DNA from 4 places in the Acidovorax sp. FG48 genome. Region 1 is predicted to be linked to each of the others. Evidence: predicted binding sites of a transcription regulator. Region 1 holds the regulator's gene; each other region holds the start of a gene.
The links. The regulator sigma-54, encoded in region 1, starts transcription at its own class of promoters, with help from an activator protein. The targets are predictions, from matches to a motif close to TGGCANGNAANCTGCTTT.
Positions count from the first base shown of each region.

Region 1 (7,778 bases):
GGGCCACGCCCGCGCGCTCGGCGTTGCGCTGCGCAAAATCAACCATACGGAAGGCCACATCACTGCCAAATATGGGTACAGCGCTAGTACATATTGCGCCTTCAGCTTCGTTTTTGATAGCACCCCAGACATGTGCCTGGAACGGCAGCAGCTTTTCAAACGCAAAGCGCCGCAGCATGCCTGCGGGGATGCGGCAGGCGATCTGCGCGGCCTCGACCACGATGGTGCCGCTGCCGCAGCAAGGGTCGTACAGGGGCTGGGGGTTGTCGCCGTGCGGGTCCCACCCGCTGGCGGCGATCATGGCGGCAGCCAGGGTTTCCTTGAGCGGCGCGTCGCCCTTGTCCTCGCGCCAGCCGCGCTTGAACAACGGCTCGCCCGAGGTGTCGATGTAGATCGTGGCTTCGTCGGTGGTCAGGTGCAGGTGGATGCGCACGTCGGGCCACTGGGTGTTCACATCGGGGCGCACGCCGCTCTTGTGGCGGAAGCGGTCGGCCACGGCATCTTTCACCTTGAGGCCTGCGAAGTTCAGGCTCTGCAGCGGGCTGTGCTGGGCCGTCACTTCGACCTTGAAGGTCTGGCGCGTGGTGAACCAGATCTCCCAAGCCACATCGCTGGCCATGTTGTAGAGGTCGTTTTCAGAACGGTAAGGACGGTGCGCCAGCTGCACCAGCACGCGCTGGGCCAGGCGGCTGTGCAGGTTGAGCTGCATGGCCTGGCGCCACGAGGCGCGCAGCAGCACGCCGCCCCGCCCCACCAGCAGGTCTTGCCCCGTGAGGCCTGTGATGCCATGCACCTCGTCGGCCAGAAAGCCCTCGACGCCCGCGGCGCAAGGGAGGAAAAGTTGGAGTTGGTTCATGTCGATGGGGAGGATACGCGCTCGGGCACGGCGGGGGAACCGGGCGCCCCCGCGCGGGCCAGCAGCAGCTGGCGGATGGAGTCGGGGATAGGGGCGACCTTGCGGCTGGCCTTGCCGATGAAAACGATGCCGATCTTGCCGCGCGCTACTTCGCGGCCCGAGGCTTTTTCGGTCATGCAGAACACCAGGTCGAAGCCGTAGCGGTTGAAGTCCGCAGGCGCCATCTCCACGCGCATGGTTTCGCCGTGGAAGCCTTCGGACTTGTACTGCGCCACGATGTCGCCCACCACGATGGACAGGCCGCCCACATCGGCCTCCGGGTATCCCAGCGACTGGAAAAAGCGCACGCGCGCCTCAGACACCAGGCTGAGCAGTTGCGCGTTGTCCAGGTGCCCGCCCTGGTTCACGTGGCTGATGTAGATCTGCAGTTCGGTGGCAAAGCCGAAGTGCGGGGGAAGGTCAAAGACGATGCGGGCCATGGTGGGCTGCGGTGGGTAATGCGGAAACAACAGAAAAGACTACGGCGGCGCTGGCGGGCAGAGCGCCACCTGCCGCGCGTCTACAAAGCCTTGCGCAGATTCGCTGGCGCGATCTTGAGCGCCTCGCGGTACTTGGCCACCGTGCGGCGTGCGCATTCGATGCCCTGCTCCTTGAGCATCTCGGCAATCTGGCTGTCGGACAGCGGCTTGGCCGGGTTCTCCGCCGACACGAACTGCTTGATCAACGCGCGCACCGCCGTACTGGAGGCGTTGCCGCCCGTTTCGGTGCCCAGGCCGGAGCCAAAGAAGTACTTCAGCTCGTAGGTGCCAATCGGCGTGGCCATGTACTTGGCGGTGGTGACGCGGCTGATGGTGGACTCGTGCAGGCCCAGTTCGTCGGCAATGTCGCGCAGCACCAGCGGGCGCATGGCCAGTTCGCCGTGGGTGAAAAAGTTCTTTTGCCGCTCAACGATGGCGCGCGAGACGCGCAGGATGGTGTCAAAGCGCTGCTGGATGTTCTTGATGAACCAGCGCGCCTCCTGCAAGCGCTGCTGCATGCCCTGGTGGCCTTCGCCGCCCTTGTGGCCGCGCAGGGCGCCTGCGTAGATGTCGTGCACGCGCAGGCGGGGCATCACGTCGGGGTTGAGCTGCACGATGAAGTTCTGCTGGCCACTGCCATTGGCGCGACCGGCTTTGCGCACGATGACGTCGGGCACGATGATGTTGCGCTCCACGTCGGCAAACTTGCGGCCGGGGCGCGGTTCCAGGCGGGCGATGAGTGCCATGGCAGCGCGGGTGCGCTCTTCTCCAGCCACGCCACCTTCGCTGCACAGCTGCGTCAGGCGGCGGATGTCGCGGCGGGCCAGCATCTCCAGCGGCTGCTGGCAGATGCGCAGAGCGGTCTGCACGGTCTCGGGGTCGGCGTCGCTGTCTTCGTCGGCCGCCAACGCCGCGAGCTGCAGCGTCAGGCATTCGGACAGATTGCGCGCGCCCACGCCCACAGGTTCCAGGCTTTGCAGCAGGCGCTGGGCCACCGTGAAGCGGTGCACCAGCTCTTCGATCTGTTCCAGGTCGTCGGGCCCGGCGAGGCTGATGGCGAGTTCTTCCAGCGGCTCTTCGAGGTAGCCGTCGTCGTTCAGCGATTCGATGAGGAAACGCAGCGCGGCCGTGTCCACTTCGGACAGGCGCAGCGACAGCGCCTGGCGGTGCAAAAAGGCCGTCAGCGATTCGTGCGAGCGGGCCAGCTCGGTGGCATCGGCCTCGTCGCCTTCCGCGTCGTTGCGGGTGCGTGCCGGGGCGTCGCCGCCCCACTCGGCATCGTTGGGCGCCATCTCGACGGTGCCGTCGCCGCTCCAGTCGGGTTCGTCCGAGCCCCCACCGGAGATTTCAGCATCGTTTTGGCTTTCAGTGCTGGTGCTGCTTACGCTGGAAGCTCCTGAAAACATAGCATCATCGGCGCTGTAGTCGTCGGCCTGTGCCGGCGTGTCGGCGGCTTCCAGGCCAAATTCCTCGCGCGGGGCTTCGTCGGCATTGCGTTCGAGGAACGGGTTTTCGTCGAGCATCTGCTCGACTTCCTGCGACAGTTCGAGCGTGGACAACTGCAGCAGCCGGATGGACTGCTGGAGCTGGGGGGTCAATGCGAGATGCTGCGAGACGCGCAGCGACAGTCCAGGCTTCATCACATGCGGAAGTGTTCGCCCAGGTACACCCGTCGCACTTCTGCGTTGTCCACGATCTCGGAGGGCGTGCCCTGCGCCAGCACGCGGCCGTCGCTGATGATGAAGGCGTGGTCGCAGATGCCCAGCGTCTCGCGCACGTTGTGGTCGGTGATGAGCACACCAATACCGCGTGCCTTGAGGAAGCCAATGATGCGCTGGATCTCGATCACTGCGATGGGGTCGATGCCCGCAAAGGGCTCGTCCAGCAGGATGAAACGCGGCTGGGTGGCCAAGGCACGGGCAATCTCGACGCGGCGGCGCTCGCCGCCCGACAGCGCCAGGGCAGGTGAAGCCCTCAGGTGGTCCACGCGCAGCTCTTGCAGCAGGGCCGTCAGGCGCTCTTCGATGGCATCGCGCGACAGCGGCTGGCCGTCATCGGCGCGCTGCAGTTCCAGCACGGCGCGCACGTTTTCTTCGACGGTGAGCTTGCGGAAGATGGAGGCTTCTTGCGGCAGGTACGACAGCCCCAGGCGCGACCGGCGATGGATGGGCATGTGGGCCACGGACTGGCCGTCGATACGGATGTCACCCGCATCGCTGCGTACCAAGCCCACGATCATGTAGAACGAAGTGGTCTTGCCCGCGCCATTGGGGCCCAGCAAACCCACGACTTCGCCTTTTTGCACCTCCAGGGACACGTCCTTGACGACCTTGCGGCTGCCATAGGACTTGGCCAGGTGCTGCACCTCCAGGCGGCTGCCCGACTGCGAATCAGGCCCCAGACGGCTGTTCGCAGGGGTCGCCGGGGTCTCGGGACCAGTACTCACCACGGGCCCGCTCACTTGGCGCCACCGCCAAGGGTGTTGCTGGGGCGCAGCGCCGGTGCGGGCGACTCGGGCGCCTTGGCGGGGGCTGCTGCGCCAGGCGGCGGGTCCTTGGGTGCCAGCACGGCACGCACACGGCCACCGGGCGCAGGGGTGTCGCCGACCGCAGCCGAAGACGCAGGCGCCTTCTGGCCATCGACGGTGAACACGTCGGTGAGGTTGTTGTAGACGATCACGGCGCCGGTGATCTCATCGTTCAGCACCGACCCACGGTAGCGGCGCAGTTCGGCGCGGGTGATGAAGCGCACGTTGTCGGCCTTGCCGTCGTATTCGATGACTTCGCTTTCGCCTTCGATGAACTCGTCCGGCGCCCCCGCCACGGTGTCGCGCTTCTGGCGGAAGAACGCTCGTTTGCCTGCCTCGGCCGTGACCACGCCGTACTGGTAGCCGTCAGCGTCCTGGCGCACATCCAGCCGCGCGCCGCGCAGCACGATGGTGCCCTTGGTCATCACCACGCGGCCCGAGAACACGCTGGTCTGCTTGAGTTCATCGTGCCGCAAGGCGTCGGCCTCGATGTTCATGGGCTTGGCACGGTCTGCCTTTTCGGCATGTGCCATGCCCGCAAGGCCGGTCAGGGCTGCGAGCACAAGGAAGGGGAGTAGGCGGTGGGTCATAGGGCACGAATCTTGCAATGATTGTAGCCATCCGATGGTACCCACCCCGAAAAAAAGCCCGCATCCGCGGGCCTTTCGGACAACTTGCCGACAGGGTCGGCAGATCGTCAGGCTTTGCGTGCCGTGGCCGCCAGGTATTCGACCACCTGCAACACGGTCTGCATGCTGCCGGCCATCGTGCCGTCGGTGTAGTACTTGCCCGCCACACCCATGGAAGGCACGCCCTCAACACCGTACGAATCTTGCAGCTGCGAGGCGCGACGCACCTGGTTGGCCACGCTGAAGGAGCCGTAGACCTCCTTGAACTTGGCCGCATCCACGCCCTGCTGGGTCACCCAGGCCAGGATTTCGTCGTCCTTGGCGAGCTTGGCCTTTTCCACGTGGATGGCACGGAAGACCTTGGCGTGCAGGGCTTCGAGCTTGCCCATGCCTTCAAGCGTATAGAACAGCTTTTGCTGGGGCACGAAGCTGGCGTTGAATGCCACGGGCACACGGCGGATGGAGAGGTCCTTGGGCGCGGCCTTGACCCAGGCGTCCAGCGTGGGCTCGAAGGCGTTGCAGTGGGGGCAGCTGTACCAGAAGAACTCGATCACATCGACCTTGCCAGCGGGGGCGTCTGGGGCGACGGGCTTGTCCAGCCGCTTGAAGTCCTTGCCCTCCTTGAACTGGCGGGCTTGCGCCATGGCAGGGTTGGCCACTGGCAGCGTCAGGGCAGAAGCGGCAACCGCCGAGGCGGCGGACAAAGAAAACTCACGGCGTTTCATGACAAAGACTCTCCTGGTTCAGGTATGCGGGATGTGAGACATCCCTTTACAAAAAGTTCAGCCCTGGCGGTGGCGCCGTTTTTGCAAGCGCTTCAGCGCTGCACGCGCACGAGCGCCGATTCCAGCCCGGCGCCGTCGAGTTTCTCTTTGAGCACCTCGGCATCGTCCCGTTTGGTGAAGGGGCCGATGCGCACCCGGAACACCGCCCGGCCATTTTGCTCACGCTCGCTCACCCGGGCCTCCCAGCCCAGCATGGCCAGCTTGGCGCGCTGGGCGTCGGCGTCGGCCTGGGTGCGGAAGGCACCAGCCTGCACAAAGTAGTCAAACGGGTCCACGCTGCCCTTGGCGGCTGCCTTGGCCACGGCCAAGTCGCCCAGCGGGTCTGCGCCCGGCTTGCTCTCTGCCTTGGCCTCGGCTTTGGCGTCTGGCTTGCTCGCGGCAGGCTTGGCGGCCGATGCGGCGGCGCGCACCTCGGGCGCCGGTGCCGATGCAGGGGCTGACGCAGCCGCGGCCACCGGGGGCGCCGCGGGGCGGGCCGGGTTCTTGCCATACAGCGGCGAGTTCGGGTCCCAGTTCTTGTTCTTCTGGGACTCCGCAGCGTCCATGTCCGCGCCGCGGCCGTTGCCCTTGTTCAGGAACGGCACCGGCACCTTGGTCACGTACACGGCCACGGCCAGCGCCGCGCCCAGGCCCACGATGACCCCGACGATGAAGCCGACAATGGTCCCGCCCGTCTGTTGCTTTTTCATATTGGTAGTAACTGCTTACATTCTGGCCGGGGCCGACACGCCCAGCACCGCCAGGCCATTGTGCAATACCTGGGCGGTGGCAGCGACCAGCGCCAGGCGCGCCTTCTTCACCACCTCGTCGTCCACCAGGATGCGCTCGGCATCGTAATAGCTGTGGTAGCTGGCGGCCAGATCGCGCAGGTAAAAGGTCACATCGTGCGGCGCCTCGCCCTCGGCAGCGGCCGTGAGCATCTCGGGGTACTTGGCCAGTTGCAGCATCAGGGCCTGGGCCTGGGGGCCTTCAAGTGGAGAAAGATCGGCAGCACTGAGGTCCAGCAAATCGCACACGTTGGCTAGGGACGAATCGCTGACCTGCCCACCGACTTCATTCAGCGCATCCGCATTGGATAGCTTTTCAAGCTGCCCACCAGTCACTTCCGGGGTGTCACCACGGGCATGAGCCAAAGCAGCGCGCAGCACCGACTGGATGCGCGCATGCGCGTACTGCACGTAGTACACCGGGTTGTCGTTGTTCTGCGCCACAGCCAGGTCTACGTCAAAGGTGTACTCGGTGTCGGGCTTGCGGCTGAGCAGGAAGAAACGCACCGCGTCCTTGCTGGTCCACTCGATCAAATCACGCAGCGTGACATAGCTGCCCGCCCGCTTGCTGATCTTGACCTCTTCACCGCCCTTGACCACGCGCACCATCGTGTGCAGCACGTAGTCGGGGTAGCCCTTGGGGATGCCCACATCGGCCGCCTGCAGGCCGGCGCGCACGCGGGCGATGGTGCCATGGTGGTCCGTGCCCTGGATGTTGACGACCTTGGTGAAGCCACGCTCCCACTTGGCGATGTGGTACGCCACGTCGGGCACAAAGTAGGTGTAGGTGCCGTCCTGCTTGCGCATGACGCGGTCCTTGTCATCGCCGTAGTCGGTGCTCTTGAGCCACAGCGCGCCGTCCTGCTCGTAGGTTTTGCCGTTGGCGATGAGCTTGTTCACCGTGGCCTCGACGCGGCCGCTGGTGTACAGGCTGGACTCCAGGTAGTACTCGTCGAACTGGAGGTTGAACGCCTGCAGGTCCTTGTCCTGCTCGTTGCGCAGGTAGGCCACCGCAAATTGGCGGATGTTGTCATAGTCGTCCACGTCGCCATTGGCGGTGAACTCGCGGTCATCGGCCTTCACGGTGGCCTTGGCCTTGAAGGCCTCGGCAATGTCGGCGATGTAGTCGCCGTTGTAGAAGTTCTTGGCCAGCGGGTTCTCGCTGTCGGTGGGCCAGCACTCGTCGCCGGGCTTAAAGCCTTTGGCGCGCAGCTGCGTGCTTTTGGTCAGGGTGTCGATCTGCACGCCCGCGTCGTTGTAATAGAACTCGCGGTGCACCTTCCAGCCCTGGGTGCTGAACAGATTGCAAATCGCATCGCCCAGCGCGGCCTGACGGCCGTGGCCCACATGCAGCGGGCCCGTGGGGTTGGCCGACACGAACTCGACCAGCACCTGCTGGCCGTTGCTGGCCTGATAGCCGAAACGTTCACCGGCCGTCAGCACCTCACGCACCACTTGTTGCTTGGCGGCAGGTTGCAGGCGGATGTTCAGAAAGCCCGGACCCGCAATTTCAATGGCGGACACCCAGCGTTGAAAAGCAGGCGTGGCTTCGAGCGCAGCCTTGAGCTGCTCGCCCAAGGCGCGCGGGTTGAGCTTGAGCGGCTTGGCCAGCTGCATGGCCGCAGTACAGGCAAAGTCGCCATGGGCCGCCACCTTGGGGGATTCAAAGGCTGCCTTGGCGCCAGCGCCGGGGGAC
Region 1 covers NZ_JBMDJH010000016.1:16,542-24,319, reverse strand. The annotation lists gene ACODSU_RS19075 (THUMP domain-containing class I SAM-dependent RNA methyltransferase) at 1-856, opposite strand, end outside; gene ACODSU_RS19070 (acyl-CoA thioesterase) at 853-1,335, opposite strand; gene ACODSU_RS19065 (RNA polymerase factor sigma-54) at 1,416-3,014, opposite strand; gene lptB (LPS export ABC transporter ATP-binding protein) at 3,014-3,775, opposite strand; gene lptA (lipopolysaccharide transport periplasmic protein LptA) at 3,832-4,491, opposite strand; gene ACODSU_RS19050 (thiol:disulfide interchange protein DsbA/DsbL) at 4,599-5,255, opposite strand; gene ACODSU_RS19045 (SPOR domain-containing protein) at 5,348-6,004, opposite strand; gene argS (arginine--tRNA ligase) at 6,020-7,778, opposite strand, start outside.

Region 2 (7,778 bases), on a different contig from region 1:
ATTGATCATGTTGAAGAAGAAGGCGTTGAACGCCGACAGGGTGAGGAACGATCCCGCCACCCCCATCAGCGCCGAGCCTGCCACGATGGAGCCCGTGCGTGTAGCCGCCACCGAGATGCCCTGGCCTTCGGCGGCTTGGGGGTTCTCGCCCACCATGCGCACGGCCAGGCCCAGCGGCGTGCGCATCAGCACCCAGGCCAATAGCGGCACCAGCAGCAGGGCCAGCAATGTGAGCGGCGTCTGCGCCGACAGGATAGGCATGCCCAGCCACTCCATGGGCGCAAAGGGCTCGATGGTGGGCGGCGTGTTCACCTTGGGGAAGCTCACGCGGTAGCCGTAGTAGCTGAGCGCTGTAGCCAGCAGCGTGATGCCCAGGCCGGACACGTGCTGTGACAGCGCCAGCCCCACGGTGAGCCAGGCGTGCAGCAGGCCAAACACAGCACCGGTGAGCGCCGCCACCAGCACCCCGGTCCACAGTCCATGGCCAGCATACACCGTAAGCCAGCCGGTGAAGGCTCCGGCCACCATGATCCCTTCAATGCCCAGGTTCAGCACCCCGGCGCGCTCGCACAGCAGCACGCCCAATGTGCCCAGGATGAGCGGAGTGGCCACGCGCAGGGTGGCAATCCAGAACGCGGGGTTGGCGAGGATGTCGAGCAGCTCGGTCATGTGCCCACCTCACTGCGATTCACTATATTTTTAGTAGCTGCTTGCGCTTTCTGGATAAGCGCTAGAGGCTTATTTGGCTTGAAAATCTGATGCATTGGCTTGTTCATGGCGTGCTCACTTCCAGCGCACCCGGTATTGGGTCAGCAGCCCCGCCACCAGCACCGCAATCAGCGAGGTCGCCACGATCACATCCGCAATGTAGGTCGGCACGCCCACCGCACGGCTCATGCTGTCCGCCCCCACCAGCACGCCCGCCACAAAGGTGCCCGCAGCAATCACGCCCAGCGGGTGCAGCCCGGCCAGCATGGCGATCACGATGCCGCTGTAGCCATAGCCGGGCGACATGTCGAGCGTCACATAGCTGGTGCGGCCCGCCACCTCAATGGCACCCGCTAGCCCCGCCAGCCCGCCCGACAGCAGCGCCACCAGCACCACAGTGCGGGTGATGGGCACGCCCGCAAACGCCGCAGCCCGTGCATTGGCCCCGGAGGCGCGGATGTCAAACCCCGGCACCGTGCGCGCCAGCAACGCCCACAGCATCACGGCCAGCGACACGGCCCACAGCAGGCCCGTGTGCAGCCGCGTCTGCGGCACCAGCTTGGAGAGCTCCAGGTCACCCTGCAGCGCCACGCTCTGCGGCCAGCCCATGGAGAGCGGGTCTTTCATCGGCCCATCCAGCAGCGCCGACACCAGCAGCAGCATGATGAAGTTGAGCAGCAGCGTGGTGACCACCTCGTCCACCCCCAGCCGGGCCTTCATCAACGCCGGGCCCAGCAGCAGCGCGGCACCCGCGAGCGCGGCCGCCAGCATCATCAGGGGGAAGAGCACGTAGGGCGACCATTCCAGCCCCGTTCCGCCATGCATGCCCCCCACGGCCACGGCGGCCAGAGCCCCGGCGTAGAGCTGCCCTTCGGCGCCAATGTTGAACAGCCGGGCGCGGAAGGCCACGGCGGCCGCCAGCCCGGTCAGGATCAGCGGCGTTGCGCGGGTGAGGGTTTCGGTCAGCGCAAACACCGAGCCGAACGCGCCTTGCAGCAGCAGGGCATAGGTTTGGCCCACGGGCGCACCGGCCCAGAGCACCAGCAGGGCGCTGACGATCAATGTGAACACCACGGTGCCCACCGGCGCCAGCACGTAGGCGGCGGGGGAGGTGTGGTTGCGTTTTTCGAGTCTCATGGATTTTTCTTTTTTGTCGCTCAGTGAGTTGCACCGGCCATGGCAAGGCCGATGGCTTCGCGCGTCCAGTCTTCTGCAGGCCGGACCTCGCTCAGGTCCCCGTCATGCATCACCGCCACGCGGTCGCCCAGTGCCAGCACTTCGTCCAAGTCGTCAGAAATCAGCAGTACGGCGGCTCCCGCATCCCGTGCATTGATGAGCTGCTGCTGCACAAACATCACCGCGCCAATGTCCAGCCCCCAGGTGGGCTGGTGCGCGACGATGAGCTGGGGCGCTGTGGCCGAGTTACCCGCTGCGTCCTGTGGCGGCATCAGCGCCCGGCCCAGGATGAGCTTCTGCATGTTGCCGCCCGACAGCGACCGGGCGGGGGTGTCCGGCCCGCCGCCACGCACGTCAAAGGTCTCGGCCACACGCTGTGCGTGCTGGCGCGCGGCGCGGCGTTTGACCCAAAAGGCCCGGAACCACGGGTGTGCAAACCAGGGGCCGCGCAGGCGCTCTGACACCGCGTTCTCCCACACCGACAGGTCACCCACCACGCCCACGGCGTGGCGGTCTTCGGGGATGCGGGCCACGCCCTGGCTGACCAGCCATGCGGGCCTGGCTTGCAGCGCCGCGCCGCGTAGCGTGACCTGGCCGGTGGTGGCGTTGCGCACGCCGCACAGCACATCGGCCAGCGCCACCTGGCCGTTGCCGCTCACGCCCGCAATCGCCACGATCTCGCCTGCGCGCAGGGTGAGGGATACATCGTTCAGCCGGTCGCGCCCGGTGGCGGCGGTGCTCACGTTGGCCAGGGTGCAGATGGGCGCGCCCACGTTCTGGGCGGGGCGGCGCTTGGCGGCCTCGATGGCGTGGCCCACCATCCACTGCGCCAACTGCCCCTGCGTGGTGCCTTGTGCAGGCGCCTCGGCCACCAGTTGGCCCTGGCGCAGCACGGCCACGCGGTGCGATACGCGCAGCACCTCGCCCAGCTTGTGGCTGATGAAGATGATGGACAGGCCCTGCGCCACCATCTGCGCCAGGGTGTCGAACAGCGCCTCGCTCTCCTGCGGGGTGAGCACGGCGGTGGGCTCGTCCAGGATGAGGATGCGGGCGCCCCGGTACAAGGCCTTGAGAATCTCGACCCGCTGGCGCTCGCCCACGGACAGGCTGCCCACCTTGGCATCGGGGCTGACAGGCAGCCCAAACTGCTGCGACACGGCCAGCAGCTTGGCGCGCGCCTCGCTGCGGCGTGAGAAGGGCTGCCACAGCGGCTCGGTGCCCAGCAGCACGTTATCGAGCACCGTGAGGTTGTCGGCCAGCGTGAAATGCTGGTGCACCATGCCAATGCCCGCCGCCAGCGCCGCGCGCGGCTGGCCGGGCGGCAGGGGCTGGCCGAAGACTTCGATGCTGCCTTCGTCTGCCACGTAGTGCCCGAACAGAATCGACATCAGCGTGGACTTGCCCGCGCCGTTTTCGCCCAGCAGGGCCAGCACCTCGCCGCGCGCCAGCGTCAGGCTGATGGCGTCGTTGGCGACGAGCTTGCCGAAGCGCTTGGTGATGCCCGACAGGCGCAGGACGGGCGCCGTGGTGTCTGTCATTTATTTCCAGTTGGCCAAAAACGCTCGCAGCACCTTGGCCGAATTGGCTGCGGCCAAGCCCATGAAGGTGCCCATTTCGTTCTCGCCCTCGCCGCCCCCGGCCAGATCGCTCAGCGATCGGAAAGCGATGTACGGCACGCCATTGCTGTGCGCCACCATGGCGGTCGCAGCGGTTTCCATGTCGAGCACGTTGGCCTCGAAGGTCTTGAAGGCGTATTCGCGGAAGGCCTTGTTGTCCACAAACGCCTGGCCCGACACGCCGTTGCCGCCCACCACCAGCTGCGGGCGCTGCTTGAGGCAGGTGGCAGCCAAGCAGTGTTCCAGGCCCACGTTCTGCAGGCTGCGGGCGGTGGCCAACATCTTGGGGTCAGCTTCAAACCAGAACTTTTTGGAGAGCTTGGGCTGGGCTGCCGAGCGCACTTCCACCGGGCGTGGGTGCATCATGCCGAAGGCGGGCATCGTCAGCTCGCTTTTCATCCAGGCGGGGGCGCTGTACTGGCCGGGCTGGTCTTCGCGCGCCATCAGCCATTCCATGTACTGGCCCCACTGCGCGGGCACGGTCACGTCGCCAATGTGCAAGCTGGGGTTCACGCCACCGGCAATGCCGCTGAAGACCACATGGCTCACGTTGAAACGGTCCAGCACCAGTTGCGTGTTCATGGCCGCGTTGGTCATGCTGATGCCGGAGAGGAAAACCACCACAGGCTTGCCTTCGAGCGTGCCGGTGGTGAACTCCACGCCATTGACGCTGTGCTTGGTGTGCTGCTGCACCTGGGGCAGCAGCACGGTCAGCTCGGGGGCGAAAGCAGAGATGACGGCGATGCGGGGCGTGTCGTCCAGCCGCACTGCCGTCTTGCCGGGCGCGGGGGCAGCGCAGCCTGAGACCATGGCGGCCAGTGCCAGAGCGCCCATAAGACGTGAACAGCGTGTCGCCAGCGAGGCTTTTGCGACGGGAAGTGAGGTCATGAGGGCCTTGTCAGCGGTTCATTGCGGGAGTGTCTAACAAACAGGCCACCGCGTGGTGAGGGTGGCCTGTTCACGCAATAGAGAGAGGGCAAGCGGGCAGGGCGCCCGCCGCACGCCGTGCTTACTTGGCCGTCGATTTGGGCTGGCTGTCATCCACCTTCACGGTGAACTTGCCAGCCAGGATGTCGGCCTCCTTGGCCTTGACCTTGGCGACGATGTCGACAGGCACCTTCTTCTCGAACGTGCCCAGGGGCGCGAGTTCGGAGCCCTTGTGTTTCATCATCGAAAATGGGCCGTAGTCCTCGGCGGTGAACTTGCCTTCCTTGACCAGCTTGAGTGCGCGGTCGATGCTGGGCTCCATGTGCCACAGGGCCGATGCGACCACGGTGTCGGGGTACTGCTCTTGCGTGTTGATCACGTTGCCGATGGCGAGCTTGCCTTTTTCCTTGGCGGCATCGCTCACCCCAAAGCGCTCGGCGTAGAGCACGTCGGCGCCCTTATCGATCATGGCGAAGGTGGCTTCCTTGGCCTTGGGGGGGTCGAACCAGCTGTTGATGAAGGTGATGGTGAACTCGACCTTGGGATTGGTCTCCTTGGCGCCCGCCATGAAGGCGTGCATCAGGCGGTTGACCTCGGGGATGGGGAAGCCGCCGACCATGCCGATCTTGTTGGTCTTGGTCATGCCGCCAGCCACCATGCCGCTGAGGTAGGCGGGCTCCTGGATGTAGTTGTCGAACACGCTGAAGTTGGGCGCCTGCGGCTTGCCGGAGGAGCCCAGCAGGAAGGATGTCTTGGGGAAGTCTTTGGCCACCTTGCGGGCGGCGGCTTCTACCGCAAAGGCTTCGCCCACGATGAGCTGGTTGCCGCCGGTGGCGTACTCGCGCATCACGCGCTCGTAGTCGGCGTTGCTCACGTTTTCGCTGGCCTTGTATTCGATCTCGCCGCGTGCTTCGGCGGCCTTGAGGGCCTTGTGGATGCGGCTGACCCATTGCTGTTCAAAAGGCACCGTGTAGATCGCCGCGACCTTGAGCTTGGACTGCGCGAAGGCCAGAGAGGGCGCCATCGCCATGGCGGCTGAGAGGGCCATGGAGGTGCAGAGCAGGCGTCCGGTGAAGATGCGGCGAGTGGTCATGGTGGGGTTCCTTCAGACAAGCAAACAAGGAGGTTGGGTGTGCTGCTACCAAGCAAGGAGCGCGCCAGTCGGTGGCGGTGTAACTGCAAACCAGCGGCAAGTCTGCCAGAGGAAAGCCACCAGTTGGTAAAAAAATGGTGCGTGCGTGCAGAGCTTCCGAAAATCCGCCTGCGGCACCCCACCAGGGTAGGGCCCGCAATGGGCTGTTACGTAACGCAGAGAGGCCCGGTGACGAAAAAAAGCCACCGCTGGGCTGCAAGCCCTGCGGTGGCTGGTGCACGGGCGCTGACGTTGTGCGCTTATTTGGTGCCAAAAATGCGGTCGCCTGCATCGCCCAGGCCCGGCAGGATGTAGCCGTGGTCGTTCAGCTCGCGGTCGATGGCGGCGGTGAAGATCGGCACGTCGGGGTGGGCCTTTTGCAGCGTGGCCACACCTTCGGGGGCGGCCAGCAGGCAGACGAACTTGATGGAGCGGGGGTTGAGCTTCTTGAGGCGGTCCACGCAGGCTGCGGCCGAGTTGCCGGTGGCGAGCATCGGGTCCACCACGATGATGTCGCGCTCGTCCATTTCGGACGGCATCTTGAAGTAGTACTCCACGGGCTGCAGCGTGGCCGGGTCGCGGTACAGGCCGATGTGGCCCACACGGGCGCCGGGCACCACGTTGAGCATGCCGTCCAGAAAGCCGTTGCCCGCCCGCAGGATGGAGACCAGCACCAGCTTCTTGCCGTCGATCATCTTGCCGGTCATGGTCTCCAGAGGGGTTTCGATCTGCACATCCTGCAGCGGCATGTCGCGGGTCACTTCGTACGCCATCAGCGTGGACAGCTCGCCCAGCAGGCGGCGAAAGCTGTTGGTGCTGGCGTCTTTCTTGCGCATCAGCGTGAGCTTGTGCTGGACGAGGGGGTGGGTGATGACGGTGACGTTGCTCATGGGGAACCTGAAAGGAGAAGGGCAGAGGCCTTTGCGCTGAAACACAGGTGCGCTCTGCCGCGCGGTGAGTAAAAAAGTGGGGGTTAGTCTGCCAGAAACCGTGCCAGCCGCGACAAATCGACGTTGCCGCCGCTGATGAGGATGCCGACGCGCGCTCCGTGGATGTCCACGTTGCCGTGCTGGGCCCCTGCGAAGGCCAGGGCGCCTGTGGGCTCGACCACGATTTTCATGCGCTCGGCAAAAAAGCGCAGGGATTCGACCAGTTGCTCGTCGGTGGCGGTGACCATGTCGTCGGCCAGACGCTGGATGATGGGATAGGTGAGCTGGCCCAGCGCCTGGGTTTGTGCGCCGTCGGCAATGGTGTGGGGCGTGGGGATCTGCACCACATGCCCGGCTTTGAACGACTGCTGGCCGTCGTTGCCCGCTGCGGGCTCCACCCCTACCACCCGGCATTGCGGTGCGAGCGCCTCGGCGGCGAGCAGGCTGCCGGCCAACAGGCCACCGCCGCCGACGCAGACGAACAAGTAGTCCAGGTCGGGCACTTCTTCAAAAAGCTCTTTGGCCGCGGTGCCCTGGCCGGCAATGACATGGGGGTGGTCGAACGGGGGCACCAGCGTCATGCCGCGCTCCAGCGCCAGGCGGCGGCTGATGGCCTCGCGGTCTTCGGTGTAGCGGTTGTAGGTGACGACCTGGGCACCGTAGTCGCGCGTGGCGGCCATCTTGGAGGCGGGGGCGTCCTCGGGCATGACGATGGCGGCGGGCATGTCCAGCAGCCGGGCCGACAGCGCAATGGCCTGGGCGTGGTTACCGGCCGAGAAGGCGAGCACGCCGCGTTCGCGCTGCTCGTCGGTGAACTGGGCCAGGGTGTTGAACGCGCCCCGAAACTTGAAGGCGCCGGTGCGCTGCAGGTTTTCGCACTTGAAGAACAGCTGGGCGCCCAGCCGCTCGTCGGCAGTGCTAGAGCGCAGCACGGGCGTGCGGTGCGCCATGCCCTTGAGCCGGTGCGCGGCAGCGGCCACATCGTCGTAGGTGGGTGGGGGAGCGGTGTGCTCGGTCATAGCGGTGTCCTCGCTGCGGGGCGCAGCCTGCCCCTGGTGGGTACATGATAGCCCGTCAAGTAGATTGTTGGCATAAGAATGGCCGCTACCGCTTGATGGTTGGGTGATATTTGCTATCAAATGCGTAGTGATGGCAGAGCTGCGCAGCCCTGCCAGCGACGGTAGGTAACGGCACGGCATGTGTGGGGCTTGGCCATCGCGCTACTTGTTGCGCCAGCTTTTGAGCATCCGGATCAGCATGGCGGGTATTTGCTCGCGCCGGTGCACCACG
Region 2 covers NZ_JBMDJH010000002.1:29,845-37,622, forward strand. The annotation lists gene ACODSU_RS03100 (ABC transporter permease) at 1-669, opposite strand, end outside; gene ACODSU_RS03105 (ABC transporter permease) at 784-1,845, opposite strand; gene ACODSU_RS03110 (ABC transporter ATP-binding protein) at 1,866-3,422, opposite strand; gene ACODSU_RS03115 (5'-methylthioadenosine/S-adenosylhomocysteine nucleosidase) at 3,423-4,334, opposite strand; gene ACODSU_RS03120 (BMP family protein) at 4,510-5,520, opposite strand; gene upp (uracil phosphoribosyltransferase) at 5,820-6,449, opposite strand; gene ACODSU_RS03130 (threo-3-hydroxy-L-aspartate ammonia-lyase) at 6,533-7,507, opposite strand; gene ACODSU_RS03135 (LysR family transcriptional regulator) at 7,709-7,778, opposite strand, start outside.
Region 2: a site for sigma-54 is predicted at 5,570-5,587, ahead of ACODSU_RS03120 (BMP family protein). Genes of this name have one in related genera too.

Region 3 (7,778 bases), on a different contig from region 1:
AGCGCAGGCCGGTCCGGCGACATGGCCGGTGGCATTGCCCCCGGGGGTGTGGCCCAGCCCGTGCGTGCTGCAGCGCCGGTGTGCCGCAGCTGTGGCCGCGTTGAATCGGTGCAGGCGATTCAGCAAGCCGCGCCCGCCACGGGCGTAGGCGCTGTGGCCGGTGGCGTGCTGGGTGCCGTGGTGGGCAACCAGATCGGCAAGGGCAGCGGCCGTACCGCCGCCACCGTGCTGGGCGCCGTGGGCGGTGGTTACGTGGGCCACAAGGTCGAAGAGCGCACCCGCACCCACACGGTGTACCAGGTGGCGGTGCGCATGGAAGACGGCTCGCTGCGCCACTTCCAGCGCGCAGAACCCACGGCAGTAGGCACGCCCGTGGTGCTGCAGGGTAAGGGCTTCCGCGTGGACCAGGGCGGCTCGGCCCGGGCGGCAGACCCCTATGCGCAGTCACAGCCCCAGCCAGGGGCGGTGCGGGTGTCGGACACCTACTGAGCCCGTCAGTCGCTTCCCCTTAAAACAAAAGCCCGCATTTGCGGGCTTTTGTTTTTGTCGCTGTCGCTGTCGCTGTTGGTGGCTGGTTAGCGGGTTACAGCACCACCGGGATTTCGGTCGCAGGCGGCGTGTTGCGGCTGCGGCCGCAGCGCACCAGGCCGTCGATCATCACCATGCCGATGCCCGGGATGTCGCCCAGCTGCACGCTCTCCAGCAGCGTGGCGCCAGCGGTGTGCTGCGCCCGGTCCATGAACACAAAGTCGGCCGCGCGGCCCACTTCGATCAGGCCGCAGTTGAGGTTGCGGATGCGCGCCGTGTTGCCCGTGGCAAAGCAGAACACCAGCTCGGCGGGGATGTCGGCAAAGCTCGATATCAGCGCAATCATGCGCAGCATGCCCAGGGGCTGCACGCCCGATCCCGCCGGGCCGTCGGTGCCCAAAATCACGCGGTGCGGGCACTTGAGTTCGATGGCCGCCCGCGCGGCCTGGATGGCGATTTTCTCGTTGCCGTTGTGCACCAGCTCGATCGCGCGGGACGACTTCTCGCACAGCTCGCACACATGCTTCCAGGGCAGCGAGGTGTGGCCGCCGTTGATGTGGCCGATCACGTCGGCATCAGCCTCCAGCACCACGTCCTTGTCGATCAGGCCCGAGCCCGGGATGGACGGGCCGCCCGTATGGATGGTGCTCTGGATGCCGTGCTTGCGCGCCCAGGCCACCATCTGCTGGGCTTCGTAGCCCGCCTTGACGGAGCCCAGGCCCACTTCACCCAGCAGGGTCACGCCGGCGTCGGCGAGGTCCTTGAAGTCCTGCTCGGTCATGCCTTTCTCGATCACCGGGGCGCCTGCAATCACCTTCACGCCGCCGGGGCGGAAGTTGTCGAACGAGCGCTGCGCGGTGATGGCCAGCGCCTTCAGGCCCACGATGTCCTTGGGCCGGCCGGGCAGGTGCACTTCACCGGCCGAGACCATGGTGGTCACGCCGCCGTTCATGGTCGAGTCGATCCAGCCGATCTGGTTCTGGCGCGGCGTCCAGTCGCCAAACACCGGATGCACGTGGCTGTCGATCAGGCCCGGCGCCACACAGGTCTGGCGTGCGTCGATCACGGTGTTGGCGTGGTCGGTATCGCAGTCCTTGTAGCGGCCCACGGCCACGATGAGGCCGTCATTCACCACGATGGTGTCGGCGTCGAGGATGGGGTGGTCCAGGTCGCCCGACAACAAAAGACCGATGTTCTGGATGACGACCTTGCCCGATTTGCCGCCTGCTGCTGCTTCTGCCATGGATTCTCCTCGTGGGGTGGTGGGCGGGGCGCCAGGCGGCACTCCGCAGGGAAAAATCTCTTGTTGATCTTGTCGATTCAGGCCGTAGCTGCCGCCTTGCCCTTGGGCAGGTGGGGGCCGGGTGCCACGGTGCGCAGCACGCTGTCGATGACAAACGATTCCCAGTGCGCCAGCGCGTCGGGCGTCTCCAGGTCTTCGCCCAGAAAGGCCGACAGCGTGTGCCGGTTGGACATGTAGAAGTAGCCCGTGGCGGCGATCAGCAGGTACACATCGCGCGCCGACACGTCCTTGCGGAACAGCCCTTGCGCCTGGCCGCTGTCGAGCACGCGGCGGATCACCTCGATGGCGGGTGACGAGTATTCGCGGGCGCGCATCGACTTGGAGATGTGCTTGCCCTTGTGCAGGTTCTCGGTGTTGAGCAGCGTGATGAACTCGGGGTTCTTGCGGTAGTAGCCCACCACAAAGCGGATCACCGCCTGCAGCGCCTCGACCGGCTTGGCGGTGTCCAGGTCCAGTTTGGATTCCGCGTCGTTCATGCGCCGGTAGGTTTCCTCCAGCACCTCGATGAACAGGCCTTCCTTGCTGCCGAAGTAGTAATAGATCATCCGGTCGAAGGACTTGGCCGCCTTGGAGATCTTCTCCACGCTGCCGCCTTCGTAGCCGTAGCGGGCGAACACCTTGGTCGCCGCCTTCAGGATGTTGTCGCGCGTGGTCTGCGCGGCCTGCTCGCGCACGCCCGTCTTGCGGGCAGAGGCTGCGCGGGGGGACGCGGTCCGGGTCTTGGTGGGAGTGGCAGACATGGCGGGTCCTGGTGGATGAGGCGGGCCCCCCGGTAAGGGGGCCGCCGGGGGATCACTGCTCTGCGAACGCGCGCTCGATCACGAAGTCGCCGGGCTTCGTGGTGTTGCCTTCCTTGAAGCCACGCTCTTCCATCATGTGCTTGAGGTCGCGCAGCATTTCGGGGCTGCCGCAGATCATCACGCGATCTTCGGTGGGGTTGAGTGCGGGCAGGCCTAGGTCGCGCGCCAGCTGGCCGTTCTCGATGATCGTGGTGACCCGGCCCTGGTGCTTGAAGGCCTCGCGCGTCACGGTGGGGTAGTACTTGAGCTGCTTGCTGACCATCTCGCCCAGGAACTCGTGCTTGGGCAATTCTTCGGTGATGTAGTCGTGGTAGGCCAGCTCCTTCACCTCGCGCACGCCATGCACCAGGATGACCTCTTCGAACTTCTCGTACGTCTCGGGGTCGCGGATCAGGCTCAGGAACGGGGCCACGCCCGTGCCGGTGGAGAGCATGTATAGGCGCTTGGCGGGCAGCAGGTAGTCGATCAGCAGGGTGCCTGTGGGCTTCTTGCCGACCACGATGGTGTCGCCCACCTTGATGTGCTGCAGGCGCGAGGTCAGCGGGCCGTCGGGCACCTTGATGGAGAGGAACTCCAGGTGCTCTTCGTAGTTGGGGCTCACGATGCTGTAGGCGCGCAGCAGGGGTTTGCCGTTTTCGCCACGCAGGCCAATCATCGTGAAATGCCCGTTGGAAAAGCGCAGCGCGGTGTCACGCGTGGTGGTGAAGGAGAAAAGGCGGTCCGTCCAGTGGTGGACCGTCAGGACGCGTTCGTCAAGAAAGGCGCTCATGGTGCGTTAGATGGAAAAGTTGGAAGCAAATAAGGAATTTGGCTGAAGAGCAGGGCCCCATGCGCTCTACAGCGCAATGTTCAGGCCTGAAAGCTTGTGGCTCACAACCCTCCATTGTTCCGCATCTGGCAAAGCCGCTTTTCTTTTGGTGATTGCGGGGAGCGTGGGCGCCAGCTTTTTGTTGAACTGCAGAAAGATTTCCATGACTTCGGGCAGGTCGTCTTCGGCATAGATGGCGTTGGCCGGGCACTCCGGAATGCACACCGCGCAGTCGATGCACTCGTCTGGGTCAATGACCAGATATTCCGGCCCCTCCTTGAAGCAATCGACCGGGCACACATCGACGCAGTCGGTGTACTTGCACCGAATGCATGCGTCCGTCACAACGTGCGTCATTTTGGGGCTCCTCGTGCACCGTTTTTGGGGGTGCGAAAACACCATTGCAGAGTCTTGTTGATTCCGCTACATTGACACGAAATGTAGTGTTCACAACATTTAAGTTAAGTGAATGCTACACAAAATGCAATGCGCGTACAAGCACTTGCAACAATGCAATGAATGGGTCGCCACGATGACTGAACACACCAAGACCGATGGGCTGCCGGGTATGGATGCGCCAGAGTTGCCGCAGGTGCTGGAGCGCGCCCGGCCGCGCAATGAGCGCATGAACGCCGCCAAGGTCGAGTGCAATGCGTGTCCGGTGCTGTGCCAGATTTCCGAAGGCCGCGCAGGCGCTTGCGACCGCTACGCCAACCAGGCGGGCGTGCTGGTGCGGCTGGACCCGGTGGTGTTGCTGCGCAAGACGCTGGAGGCGGGCGAGGCCACGCTGGTGCCCTTTGCGGGCCGCGCCGAGGCTGCAGAAGGTGGAGGGACGGAGGTGGCTCCTGAACCCGCATGGAACGGCGACCTGCTGCTGTCGGAAGAAGTGTTCGTGACGGGCGTGGGCTCGTCCACCACCTACCCGGACTACAAGCCTGCGCCCTTCATCGTGGGCTCCCAAACCGATGGCGTGGACATGGTGACTGTGGTGACTGAGGGCATCTTCAGCTACTGCAGCTTCAAGGTGAAGATCGACACCGACCGCTTCCTCGGATCCGAACAGGCCAACGTGCGTTGCAAGGGCGAGGTGGTGGGTCATGTGACCACGGCCGAATACGGCTCGCAGATGCTGTCGCTGGGTGGCGTGCACCATCTCACGGGTGGCACCAAGAAGGAAGGCCGCATCACCGCCGAGATGATGCAGGCCCTGGGCAACAAGCAGGCGGTGGAGTTCACCATCGACGGTGGCTCGCAGCTCATCATCCAGGCGGGCCGTGCGCCCATCGTCAACGGTGTGGCCGAGCAGCGCATGCGCGTGGGCTGCGGCTCAGCGGCGATTGGCATCTTTGCGCGCCAGTTCTTTGGCCATGCGGACGAGGTGGTGGTGGTGGACGACCACATCACCGGCGTGCTCACCGAGCACCAGGCGGGCCGTTGCCTGGACATGAAGCCCTCGGGCATCCAGATGCGCGGGCGCAAGTCCACGCCGGGCCGCTACTTTCAGGTGGCCAACCCGGGCACCGGCTGGGGCGGCACCGACATTGCCGACCCGCTGTCCATCATTGAGGGCTGGGACGAATCAGTCGCCTGGCCGGGGCTGCGCCTGTTGATGACCTCCACCACCGGGGAGCATGCGTCCTGGTACGTGCTGGACGCGCAACTCCACCCGGTGGAGGCCGAGATGCCCACCGAAGTGCGCCGCATCGTGGACCGCATCGGCGAAAACTGCGAGCCCTCGCTCGCCTCCGTGCTGTTCCTCGGCGGTGCAGGCGGCAGCCTGCGCGCAGGCGTCACCGAGAACCCGGTGCTGCTCACCCGCTCCATCAAGAACGCTCTGGTCAATGTGACCTGTGGCGGTGCCCCCGCCTATGTGTGGCCGGGCGGCGGTATCACTGTGATGGCCGACGTGCTGCGCATGCCGGACAACAGCTTTGGCACCGTGCCCACGCCCGCCATCGTGGCGCCCATCGAGTTCAGCATGCGCCGTGCGGACTACGAAGCGCTGGGCGGCCACACCGAGCAGATCCGCAGCCTGCGCGAAGTGCTGGAGCGCGGCGCGTGGCACAACGACGGTGCTCCGCAGGCGCGCGTGTGGCAAACCTTGCCCGCGGCCAACCCGTGGCCGCTGGGTCGTCCTCCCCTGCTGGGCTAAGTGAGCCGTGCTGTGAACGCTTGCCGCAATCTCCTGTCCGATGGCCGCTGGCATTTCCAGCATGGCCCAATGGACCTCATCCTCCAGGCCGAAGGGGCGTGCGACGCCGTGGCCCTGGCGCACGAGCGTGCGTGGCAGCGTTTTGAAGGGCTGCTGAAGGAGCTGGTGAATGAACTTCCCGGCTTGCGGGCGCCGGTGGGTGCGCACTGCGCGTTGCAGGGCGGGGTGGCGCGCCGCATGTGGGCCGCCTGCAGCCCTTATCGCGCAGGTTTCATCACATCGATGGCGGCGGTGGCGGGCGCGGTGGCGCAGGAGATTCTGACCTGCTACGAACAGCCGGGCATAGACCGCGCCTGGGTCAACAACGGCGGCGACATTGCGCTGCACCTGGCGCCCGGCCAGTCGGTCACGGTGGGGGTGTACGCTGACATTGCTGCGCTGAATGCTGCACAGTTGCGCAACGGCCTGGTGCTGGATGGGCAGATCCGCATCGACAGCGCCATGCCGGTGCGCGGTGTGGCCACCAGTGGCTGGCGCGGGCGCAGCCAGTCGCTCGGCATTGCCGACAGCGTGACGGTGCTGGCGCGCACGGCGGCGCAGGCCGATGCGGCAGCAACCATCGTGGCCAACGCGGTGGATGTGGCCGATGCGCGGATTGTGCGCAGGCCCGCGTGGCAGGTGAGGGACGCCAGTGACCTGGGTGCCATCCCTGTCACCGTGGATGTCCCTGTCTTACCCAAAGAGCTGGTGGGCCGGGCCTTGCACCAGGGGCTGCAAAAAGCGCAAGAATTGCAGTCCAGCGGCCTGCTGTGGTTTGCGCTGCTGGCGTGCCAGGGGCAGTTCGTGGCGACCTCGGCGCCCCAGGCGCTGGCGGATGCGGTATGGCCCCGGGATCCGGCGGTGGAATCGGAAGTTGGTTCAGTATTTGCTTAACGAAATGCACAGGTCTCCAGAATGATCCAGATACGACGCGTTTTCACCCATCTTGAGGAAATCCGGCACGAATTCGGGCCGGTGGCCGACGTGCCGCTGCTGCGCGGCGCCATCGGCGCGGTGCTGACAAACCCCTTTGCGGGGCGGTACGAGCCCGACATCCTCCCCATGATGGACGCGCTGCAGGACGTGGGGCTGGACATGGCCCAGCGCCTCCTGAGGGCCATGGCGGTGCCTGCCGAGCGCATCGAGACCTATGGCAAAGGCGCCATCGTGGGCGCGGCGGGTGAGCTGGAACACGGTGCGCTGTGGCATGTGCCCGGCGGCTACGCCATGCGCGAACTGTTGGGCTGGAAGGGCGACCGCAACGCCTATGCCAAGGGCCAGGCCGAAGAGAAGACCGGGCAGCCGGCGAATGCGCTGTCCATCGTGCCCTCCACCAAGAAAGTGGGCGGCCCCGGTGCAGCGCTGGATGTGCCGCTCACCCACATCAACGCCAGCTACGTACGCAGCCATTTCGACGCGATCGAAGTGCGTGTTCCGGGCGCGCCATCCGCTGATGAGATCGTGTTCATACTTGCCATGACCACGGGCCCGCGCATCCACGCCCGCGTCGGAGGGCTCAAGGCGGCAGACATCAGCCAGTGGAACGGCCTGCGCTGAGCCGCCCGCCGACCCGCACACCATCGAACAAGACAAGATCCCAAGGAGCCAAAAAATGCCAGCCAAGATTCGAAAGATCATCGTCCAGACCGACGAGGTCCGCGTGGAAATGGGGCGTGACGTTCAGCCCCCGGTGCGCAAGGCGCTGGCCATGGCCGTGATCGAGAACCCCTTTGCCGGACGTTATGTGGAAAACCTCGACGAACTCATCGCCATCGGCGAAGAGCTGGGCGGCCTTCTGGGCGCGCGCTGCGTGCAGGCCCTGGGCATTGAACCCGGCCAGGCCCAGAGCTACGGCAAGGCCGCCATCGTGGGCGAGGCGGGCGAGCTGGAACATGCCGCCGCCATCCTGCATCCCAAGCTGGGTGCACCCTTGCGTGTGGCGGTCGAGAAGGGCGCCGCTCTGGTGCCATCCAGCAAGAAAATGGGCGGCCTGGGCGCCGCCATCGACGTTCCCCTGGGCCACAAGGATGCCGCCTATGTGCGCAGCCATTTCGACGCCATGGAAGCCCGTGTTGCCGATGCCCCGCGGGCCAATGAAATCGTGGTGGCCGTTGTCGTGACGGACAGCGGGCGGCCGTTGCCACGTGT
Region 3 covers NZ_JBMDJH010000001.1:583,587-591,364, forward strand. The annotation lists gene ACODSU_RS02690 (outer membrane lipoprotein) at 1-489, shown strand, start outside; gene ACODSU_RS02695 (amidohydrolase family protein) at 584-1,771, opposite strand; gene ACODSU_RS02700 (TetR/AcrR family transcriptional regulator) at 1,849-2,571, opposite strand; gene ACODSU_RS02705 (ferredoxin--NADP reductase) at 2,624-3,400, opposite strand; gene fdxA (ferredoxin FdxA) at 3,467-3,796, opposite strand; gene ACODSU_RS02715 (6-hydroxynicotinate reductase) at 3,972-5,591, shown strand; gene ACODSU_RS02720 (UPF0280 family protein) at 5,604-6,524, shown strand; gene ACODSU_RS02725 (amino acid synthesis family protein) at 6,546-7,187, shown strand; gene ACODSU_RS02730 (amino acid synthesis family protein) at 7,243-7,778, shown strand, end outside.
Region 3: a site for sigma-54 is predicted at 3,910-3,927, ahead of ACODSU_RS02715 (6-hydroxynicotinate reductase). Genes of this name have one in related genera too.

Region 4 (7,778 bases), on a different contig from region 1:
CGTGGCGTCCATCACCAAGCGGCACCAAGGTTTTGTCTTGGCTCACGTGGAGGGGCCTGAAATGCCCCTGCTCAACGGTGCGGCCATTGGTGCTTCGCCCGTTCCTCTCAAGCACGGCGATCGCCTGGAACTGGCCGGCACCGAGATGCAGTTCGAACAGACTTGACCTCTGGCATGGGCCCGCGTCGTGACTGCGGGCCTCTGCTGACCTGAACCTTATCTCCTTGCGTGCGGACCCATGCTGCAGTCCCTGTCGCACCTGTTCCGCCGACGCTGGCGGCGCATTGCAGTCACGCTGATACCGCTGGTTTTTGCACTGTTGCATGTGGCCGATGTGCTCCACCTGCAGGTGTTGGAGAGACTGGACAACATCATCTACGACACCCGCCTGCGGGTGACCATGCCTCGAACGCTCGACGAGCGCATCGTCATCGTCGATATCGACGAGAAAAGTCTGGGGCGTGTGGGCCAATGGCCCTGGCGCAGGGACAAAATGGCCGCGCTGGTGCGCGAACTGTTTGAGCGCCAGCAAGTGTCGGTGATCGGGTTTGACGTTCTGTTTGCTGAGGCCGACGAGAGTTCAGGTCTCTCTACGTTGCAAGAGCTGGCCCAAGGCCCTTTGCGCAGCCAGCCGGCCTTCCAGGAGCAACTGAAAAGACTGGCACCGTCGCTGGACTATGACGCGCTTTTTGCGCAGTCCTTGCGTGGGCAGCCCGTGGTGCTGGGTTACTACCTGTCGGGCGAAGACCGCGATGGCATCACGAAAGGCATGCTGCCGGACCCTGCGCTCCCGTTGGAGCGCTTACGGGGCCTGCCGCTGGGAGCAACCACCTGGCGCGGTTATAGCAGTAATATCGAGGCGCTGACCCGCGCGGCGCCTGCTGCGGGGTTCTTCAACTCCATCACGGACGAGGACGGGGTCGTTCGCTCCTTGCCGTTGTTGGCCGAGTACCAAGGGCAGTATTACGAGTCGTTGGCGCTGGCCATGTTCCGCACAGCCATCGGGTTGCCAGAAATCCATCCGGGCTTTGTGAACCCCACACCCGTTGGGACGCATGATTTGCTGCAAAGCATCGTGTTGCGCCAGGACGGTCGCACGCTGGCACTCCCTGTAGACCAGCAACTGGCCACCCTCATTCCTTATCGGGGACCGGGAGATGCCAAAGGGGGCTCCTTTCGGTACATCTCAGCGTCGGACGTTCTGGATGGCGTGCTCCCACCGGGCCAGCTCAAGGATCAATTGGTGCTGGTCGGGTCCACCGCGCCTGGCTTGCTCGATTTGCGTGTGACGCCAGTGGGCAGAACCTACCCTGGCGTAGAAACCCATGCCAACGTGTTGTCGGCATTCCTGGATGGCAAAAGCATCGTCCGGCCCGACTATGCCGCCGGGTTCGATGTGCTGCAGCTCCTCTGCGCAGGGCTACTTTTAGCGGTGGCATTGCCGCTCTTGTCTGCATCGTCGGCGGTCTTGCTGAGCGCCGGCGTGGTTTCTGCGCTTGTGGGGCTGAACCTGTGGATGTACATCGCCCAGGGTTTGGCGTTGCCGCTGGCGACGGCGGTGGTGATGTCCATGCTGGCCTTCGCGCTCAACATGGCATACGGCTATTTTGTGGAGAGCCGGTCCAAGCGCGAACTCGCAGCGCTGTTCAGCGCCTATGTGCCTCCAGAGTTGGTGGCCGAAATGGTCAAGCAGCCGGAGCACTACAGCATGCAGGCCACGAACCGGGAGCTGACGGTGATGTTCTGCGACATGCGCGGCTTCACCGCCATGTCTGAGCGGATGGAGCCTTTGCAACTGCAGGGGTTGTTGAATGAAGTGTTCAGCAAGCTCACCCATATCATCCGCAGCCACCGTGGCACCATCGATAAATACATGGGCGACTGCGTCATGGCGTTTTGGGGGGCTCCTGTGGCTACACCAGACCACGCGCAGTTGGCGGTGACTGCGGCCCTGGAAATGTCGCAGGCCATTGGGCAAATCAACGCCAATCATCGACAGCGCGGCCTGCCCGAGATCGGAGTGGGCATTGGGCTCAATACCGGTGTCATGTGCGTGGGCGATATGGGCTCGGACATCCGGCGCAGCTACACGGTCATCGGGGATGCGGTCAACCTGGGCTCGCGCCTGGAGGGGCTGTCCAAACACTACGGCACGTCGATTGTGGTGAGTGAATCCGCCATGCAGCTTGCCCCTCAGTTTGTTTGGCAGGCCATGGATCGCGTTCGTGTCAAGGGCAAGGCGCAGGCCGTACCGATTTACCAGCCTCTAGCGCCCCGGGATCAGCTACCCGCCGAACTCGCCGAAGAACTGGTGGTATGGGAGGGTTTTCTGCGAGCCTATGCGGCCCAGGAATGGGCACAATGCGACAAGCTGATGGCGCAGTTGCGAGGCCTCAGACCTCGTTGCACTCTTTATGAGTTGTATGCTGCACGGGTCGAAGGCCTGCGTGGGTTGCCTTTCAATCCTGACTGGGACAGCGCCACCATTTTCGACACCAAGTAGAAGGCTCTACATGAAGGTTCGCGTGCTGGGGTGTTCCGGCGCTATCGCCAAGGACTGTCGCACGACATCGTTCTTGATTGGTGACAGCATCTTGATTGATGCCGGCACCGGCGTGGGCGACCTGACGCTGGAAGAGATGGGCAAGATTGACCATGTACTCCTGACCCATTCCCACCTGGACCACATCGCCGCGCTGCCCCTGATGCTCGACGCGGTGTCGTCACAGCGCCGGCACCCGGTGCAAGTGCATGCCCTGGCTGCCACCATCTCTGCGCTGCAGACGCATGTCTTCAATAACGTTATCTGGCCGGATTTCAGTGCGATACCGTCTGCTGCATCCCCATTTCTGCAGTATCAAGCTTTTGTATGCGGTGATTTACTGAGCATCGCAGGTGTGCAGATCGAGGTGCTGCCAGCCCACCATACCGTCCCTGCCGTGGGGTTTGCGGTGCAAGGCGATACTGGCTGGTGGGTGTTCAGCGGCGATACTGAACGCAATCCTGCCTTTTGGACTCGCGTCAACCTATTGTCAGTGGTTTGCTTGGTGATAGAGACGGCTTTCAGCGATCGCGAAAGCGACCTAGCCTGCCGCAGTCTTCATCTGTCCCCTGCCACCTTGGCGCAGGAACTGGCTAACGTCCCGGTAACACAGCGCTATCCTATCTACATTACGCACACGAAGCCTTCTGAGACATCGCTCATCATGAACGAGATCCGACAGCTTGAATGCACCGCCATCGAGCGTCATGGCCCCCATGACATTCGGTGGCTGGCTGCCGGGCAGACGCTGGAGATTTGATTCCGTTGCGCGCCGTTCTGACAATACTGAACGACAAAAATGTAAAACTATGAAAAGTCTTGGGTCGTTGACTGTGTGAATTCGGGCGGTCTAGGTGGGGGATGGAAGCTTTTTGCATCACCTAGACGCGAAGGAGGCGTTTTCCTGGGGAACGCATCGAAAATCGGCTTGACTTCCGATGCACCTGTACAAGGCGTGGAGGAGTTCTCGCCTGTTGCTACGGCCTTTGGCTGCTCAAGTCCGAAATAGTGCTTGTTTGGGCACCAGGCACAGCAATTGCATATCCACCTCGCATCTGCAATTTTTTTAGGAGTTCTTCATGAAGCGTTCTATCCAAAAGGGTTTTACCCTGATCGAACTGATGATCGTGGTTGCGATCATCGGTATTTTGGCTGCTGTGGCTCTGCCTGCGTACCAGGACTACACCATCCGAGCCAAGATGTCTGAGCCCACTTTGGCGTTGTCGGGCTGCCGCACCAGCGTCCAAGAACTGATCGAAGGCACCACCGCTGCAGCTCTGCCAGCTGCAGATGACGAAAAGTGGGGCTGCCCAATCGGTGCCAGCGCAGAAACAAAGTATGTTGACGAATTGCATGTAACAAACGCTGGCATTGTGCGGGTTACTGTTCAAAACATCGCTGCTGTTGTTGACTCGAAGATCGTGTCTTTGGCGCCTATGCTGGACGACACGACTGTTTTCGGTAACGGCGATGTGCGCAAGAAGGTGTACAAATGGCGTTGTGGTAACACTGCGGACGGTACTACTGTGAGCGCCAAGTATTTGCCTTCTTCTTGCCGCGGTTAATACCGGGCGGACAAAAAAACGGCGGTTTTACCGCCGTTTTTCATTTGGGCTTCTGTTTTCTATGCCGCAACTACTTTGGGCCTTTGCCCTGCTCTGTGCATTTGTCAGTTGGCACGCTAGCGATCTATATTACCCTTGGCTTAAGTTCCAGTCAGAGGGTTGGGCAGCTGTCAGCTTACTTTTCGTGGTAGTTGCATGTGCGTTGCAATCTCGAAAAAACTTACGGCAGGTTGGTAGCCCTCAAGATTATCTGAGTTGGTTTTTGTTGGCGCTGCCATTTGTTGCCAGCGGACATTTGCTGTTCAATCCTGAGGTGTTTTTGGGTGACGTAGCCTTAGTCAGTCTATATGCCGTAGGGGCCTTCGTTGCTTTAGAGCAAGGCCGTATTTCGGCGGCGCTGCATCGCAGTCGTGGCATCGAGGTCTTATGCTTGTTATTACTCGCGTCGGGCATATTCAGCGTCGCTGAAGCTCTGTATCAGTGGCTGCACCTCGACGGCTTGGGTTTCTGGGTGATTCAGTTGCCTGAGAATGTGCGCCCTTCGGGAAATTTTGCGCAAGCCAATCGCATGGCATTGCATACGGCAGTAGGCATTGCGGCGGCATTTTGTCTGAATCAGCGCGGCGTTCTGACCCATTGGGCTACGGCTCTGTTGGTGAGCTTTCTGGGATTGGGCGTGGCCCTAACGCAATCACGAGCAGGCTTATTGTCTGCTGTGCTGATTCTGGGTTTTTCAGTGTATTTTTGCAGAGGATGCCGTCGTTCCATGGTGTTCTATGGTGTCCTGCTTGCCGCGGTTTTTTCACTTTTCTGGGCACTGCCGACCATTTCGTCCGCGCTGGAATTGGGAGTGATCCGTACGAGTCGTCTGGCCATGGGCTCGCGAACTTCTCTGATGCTGGGTTTTGTAGACGGGGTGCTGCAGCAACCTTGGTGGGGCTACGGGCCTGGACAAATCGTGCAGGTGCAGGTGCAGCAGGCCGCTAACGCAATTCCCGTATTGGTCAGTTTTTGGTCGCATAGCATCGCGTTGGATATGGCACTTCTTTTTGGAGTGCCCGTCGCCATTATCTTCGTGTTAGTGATTGGGTATTTTACAATTCAATTGATTAAAAATAGCTGGATTCAGGATAATCAATTCGTAGTTCTTGCGGTGATACCATTTGCTGTTGCTTGCAATACTGAATACCCGCATGCGTACTTAAATAGTCTGTTGCTTTTTATGTATATCCTGGGCTTCGCCAGCTTTAAATTAATGGAGCAGGGGTCGGACTTGCAGAGTGAAGGGCGCGGTACGGGTGAGGTAAAGGCTAATATAAAAAAAATAGTTACATCACTAGTTGTTTTAAGCTTTTTTGCCCTTGGTGGCGTCGTGGTTGTGGACTATTACAGGCTAGCTTACTCTCTCCAAGTTGCAAGGTTTGAGGCGGCCCGTGCAGGTACGTTTCCTCCAGGCTATTCTTATCCGCAACCTCTGTTGTTGACTAATCTACAAGCCTTGATCTTCATGGTGAGGCAAAATGACTTTGCAACAATGAATTCGAAAGAAATTGAAGAATACCGGAAGGCAGCTTTCCGCAATCCCTATGAGGCTGCTTTGCGCGGCTATGCAGTTGCATCGGGACTGCATGGCGTTGCAGAAGGCTCTAAATACTCTGCAGATTCGGCATTAAAAATCCTGGAATCCTTTTACGGAAAGCACGCCAAAGATGTAGCATTGCGCAGAATAGAGTTATTGCGTAAGGAGATTCAGGAGTATGGGGGTGCTGAATGATTGCAGTCAAAAACCGCTGGCAGGCTTCTTTTTATCATTTGCTTTTTAGTCTGGTCTTATCCGTTTGTGCTGCAATCTTGGTATTTCAGGTTTGGTATCCTGGGCATTTTGCAAAAATATCCGGCGGCCTGCAGATGTTTACTGCCTTGATTGCAATCGATCTTGTCATGGGTCCATTGCTTACATTAATTGTATTTTCCAAAATAAAATCAAAAAAAGAAATACTTTTTGATGTTTCCATCGTCATTTTTTTGCAGATGGGAGCCTTGGTTTATGGCGTGTGGTCTCTGGCGTCCGCCAGGCCAGCCTACCTTGTCTATGAGTACGGACAATATTCCGTAGTTCGGGAAATGGATTTGGAGGGGGCTTTTGCTAAAAAAATCCCTGCTGAATTAACAAGGGGAATTTTTTCAGCGCCCCGCTATGTGGCTTTACGCCCTTTTGGTGACTCTAAGGAGCAATACCAGTACACCATGGACGCATTGTCGGGCATACCATTGGCATTCAGAACCGAGCTTTGGAGGTCCTATCAAGAGTCGCAATCTAGCGTGCTCTCCGAGGCAAAATCAGTGGCCAGCGCGCCCAATTTGCTGGAGATTTTGATTGAGAAAAAAATCTACCACGATGGTGATGTTTTATATTATTTACCGTTGCAAGGTGTTAAGGGGTTTTGGTCGGTCATTCTGAATGGTGATGCAGAAATCATTGATTTTGTAGAATGGGATCCATTGGGGGGATGATATAGCCATCAGGCAGCATAGTCTGATTTTCCTCCCCGCTTCTCCCTAACTTTTACTTCCGTGATTACCATTCCCCGATCTGCCGCCTTGCACATGTCGTAAATCGTTAAAAGGGCAATTTGTACGGCCGTCAGTGCTTCCATCTCGACCCCGGTTTGTCCTACCGTTTCCACAGTGGCTGCACATAATATGCACGAAGTGCCCGTTGTGGGGACGTTATCAGTCTCAAACTCAATAGCAACCCGCGTTATTGCAAGGGGGTGGCACAAGGGTATTAAATCGCTTGTTTTCTTGGCGGCCATGATGCCGGCGACACGGGCGATTCCCAGGACGTCACCTTTTTTGGTGGTACCCGATTCGATTAATGCTAAGGTTTCAGGCCGCATTTCGATGCGACCGGTAGCCACTGCTAATCGATGCGTAGTGGCTTTAGCGCCAACGTTAACCATGTGGGCTTTGCCTTGAGCGTCGAAGTGGGTAAGAGGCGAGGCATTGGCTGTTTCAGGGAGGACTGATGTTTTGGGGCTCATGATCTTGGCGCGCGAGCTGGGTTGCAAGCCTGTGTGAAACAATTAGAAAGTCAGTGCATCATAAGGTGATCCACCACCAAACAGCGTGTTGGGTGATGGATGACAGCAGGGAGTCCCCGAGTGTGGATATTGAATAAAAAAAGCCCGCGGATGCGATGTCTTTCTGTGTTGACCGCTCTTTCTTTCATGGCGTGCGGCGCTTTTGCTCCTGCAAGAGTTAAGGCTCAGGCTGAGCTTCCTACCCTCGGCGACTCCAGCGACCTCACCACCAGCGCCGAGCGCCGTCTGGGCGACCGCATCATCCGCGAGCTGTACAGGGACCCCGACTACGTCGATGACCGCGTTGTGGCCGACTATGTACAGGGAATCTGGCAGCCTCTCCTCTCCGCAGCCAAGTCACGTGGTGAACTCAGCGCCGAGCTTGATGAGCGCTTTGCCTGGGAAATCCTGCTGGGTCGAGACCGCACGGTGAATGCATTTGCCCTGCCCGGCGGCTACCTAGGGGTGCATCTGGGACTAATCGGTGTGGTGGCGACCCGTGATGAACTGGCCTCTGTGCTGGCGCACGAACTGAGCCATGTGACCCAACGCCACATCTCGCGGCTGATCACGCAGCAGAGCAAGCAG
Region 4 covers NZ_JBMDJH010000001.1:198,426-206,203, reverse strand. The annotation lists gene ACODSU_RS00950 (FHA domain-containing protein) at 1-166, shown strand, start outside; gene ACODSU_RS00945 (CHASE2 domain-containing protein) at 239-2,503, shown strand; gene ACODSU_RS00940 (MBL fold metallo-hydrolase) at 2,514-3,302, shown strand; gene ACODSU_RS00935 (pilin) at 3,622-4,107, shown strand; gene ACODSU_RS00930 (O-antigen ligase family protein) at 4,169-5,881, shown strand; gene ACODSU_RS00925 (hypothetical protein) at 5,878-6,621, shown strand; gene moaC (cyclic pyranopterin monophosphate synthase MoaC) at 6,630-7,151, opposite strand; gene ACODSU_RS00915 (M48 family metalloprotease) at 7,338-7,778, shown strand, end outside.
Region 4: a site for sigma-54 is predicted at 3,568-3,585, ahead of ACODSU_RS00935 (pilin). Genes of this name have one in related genera too.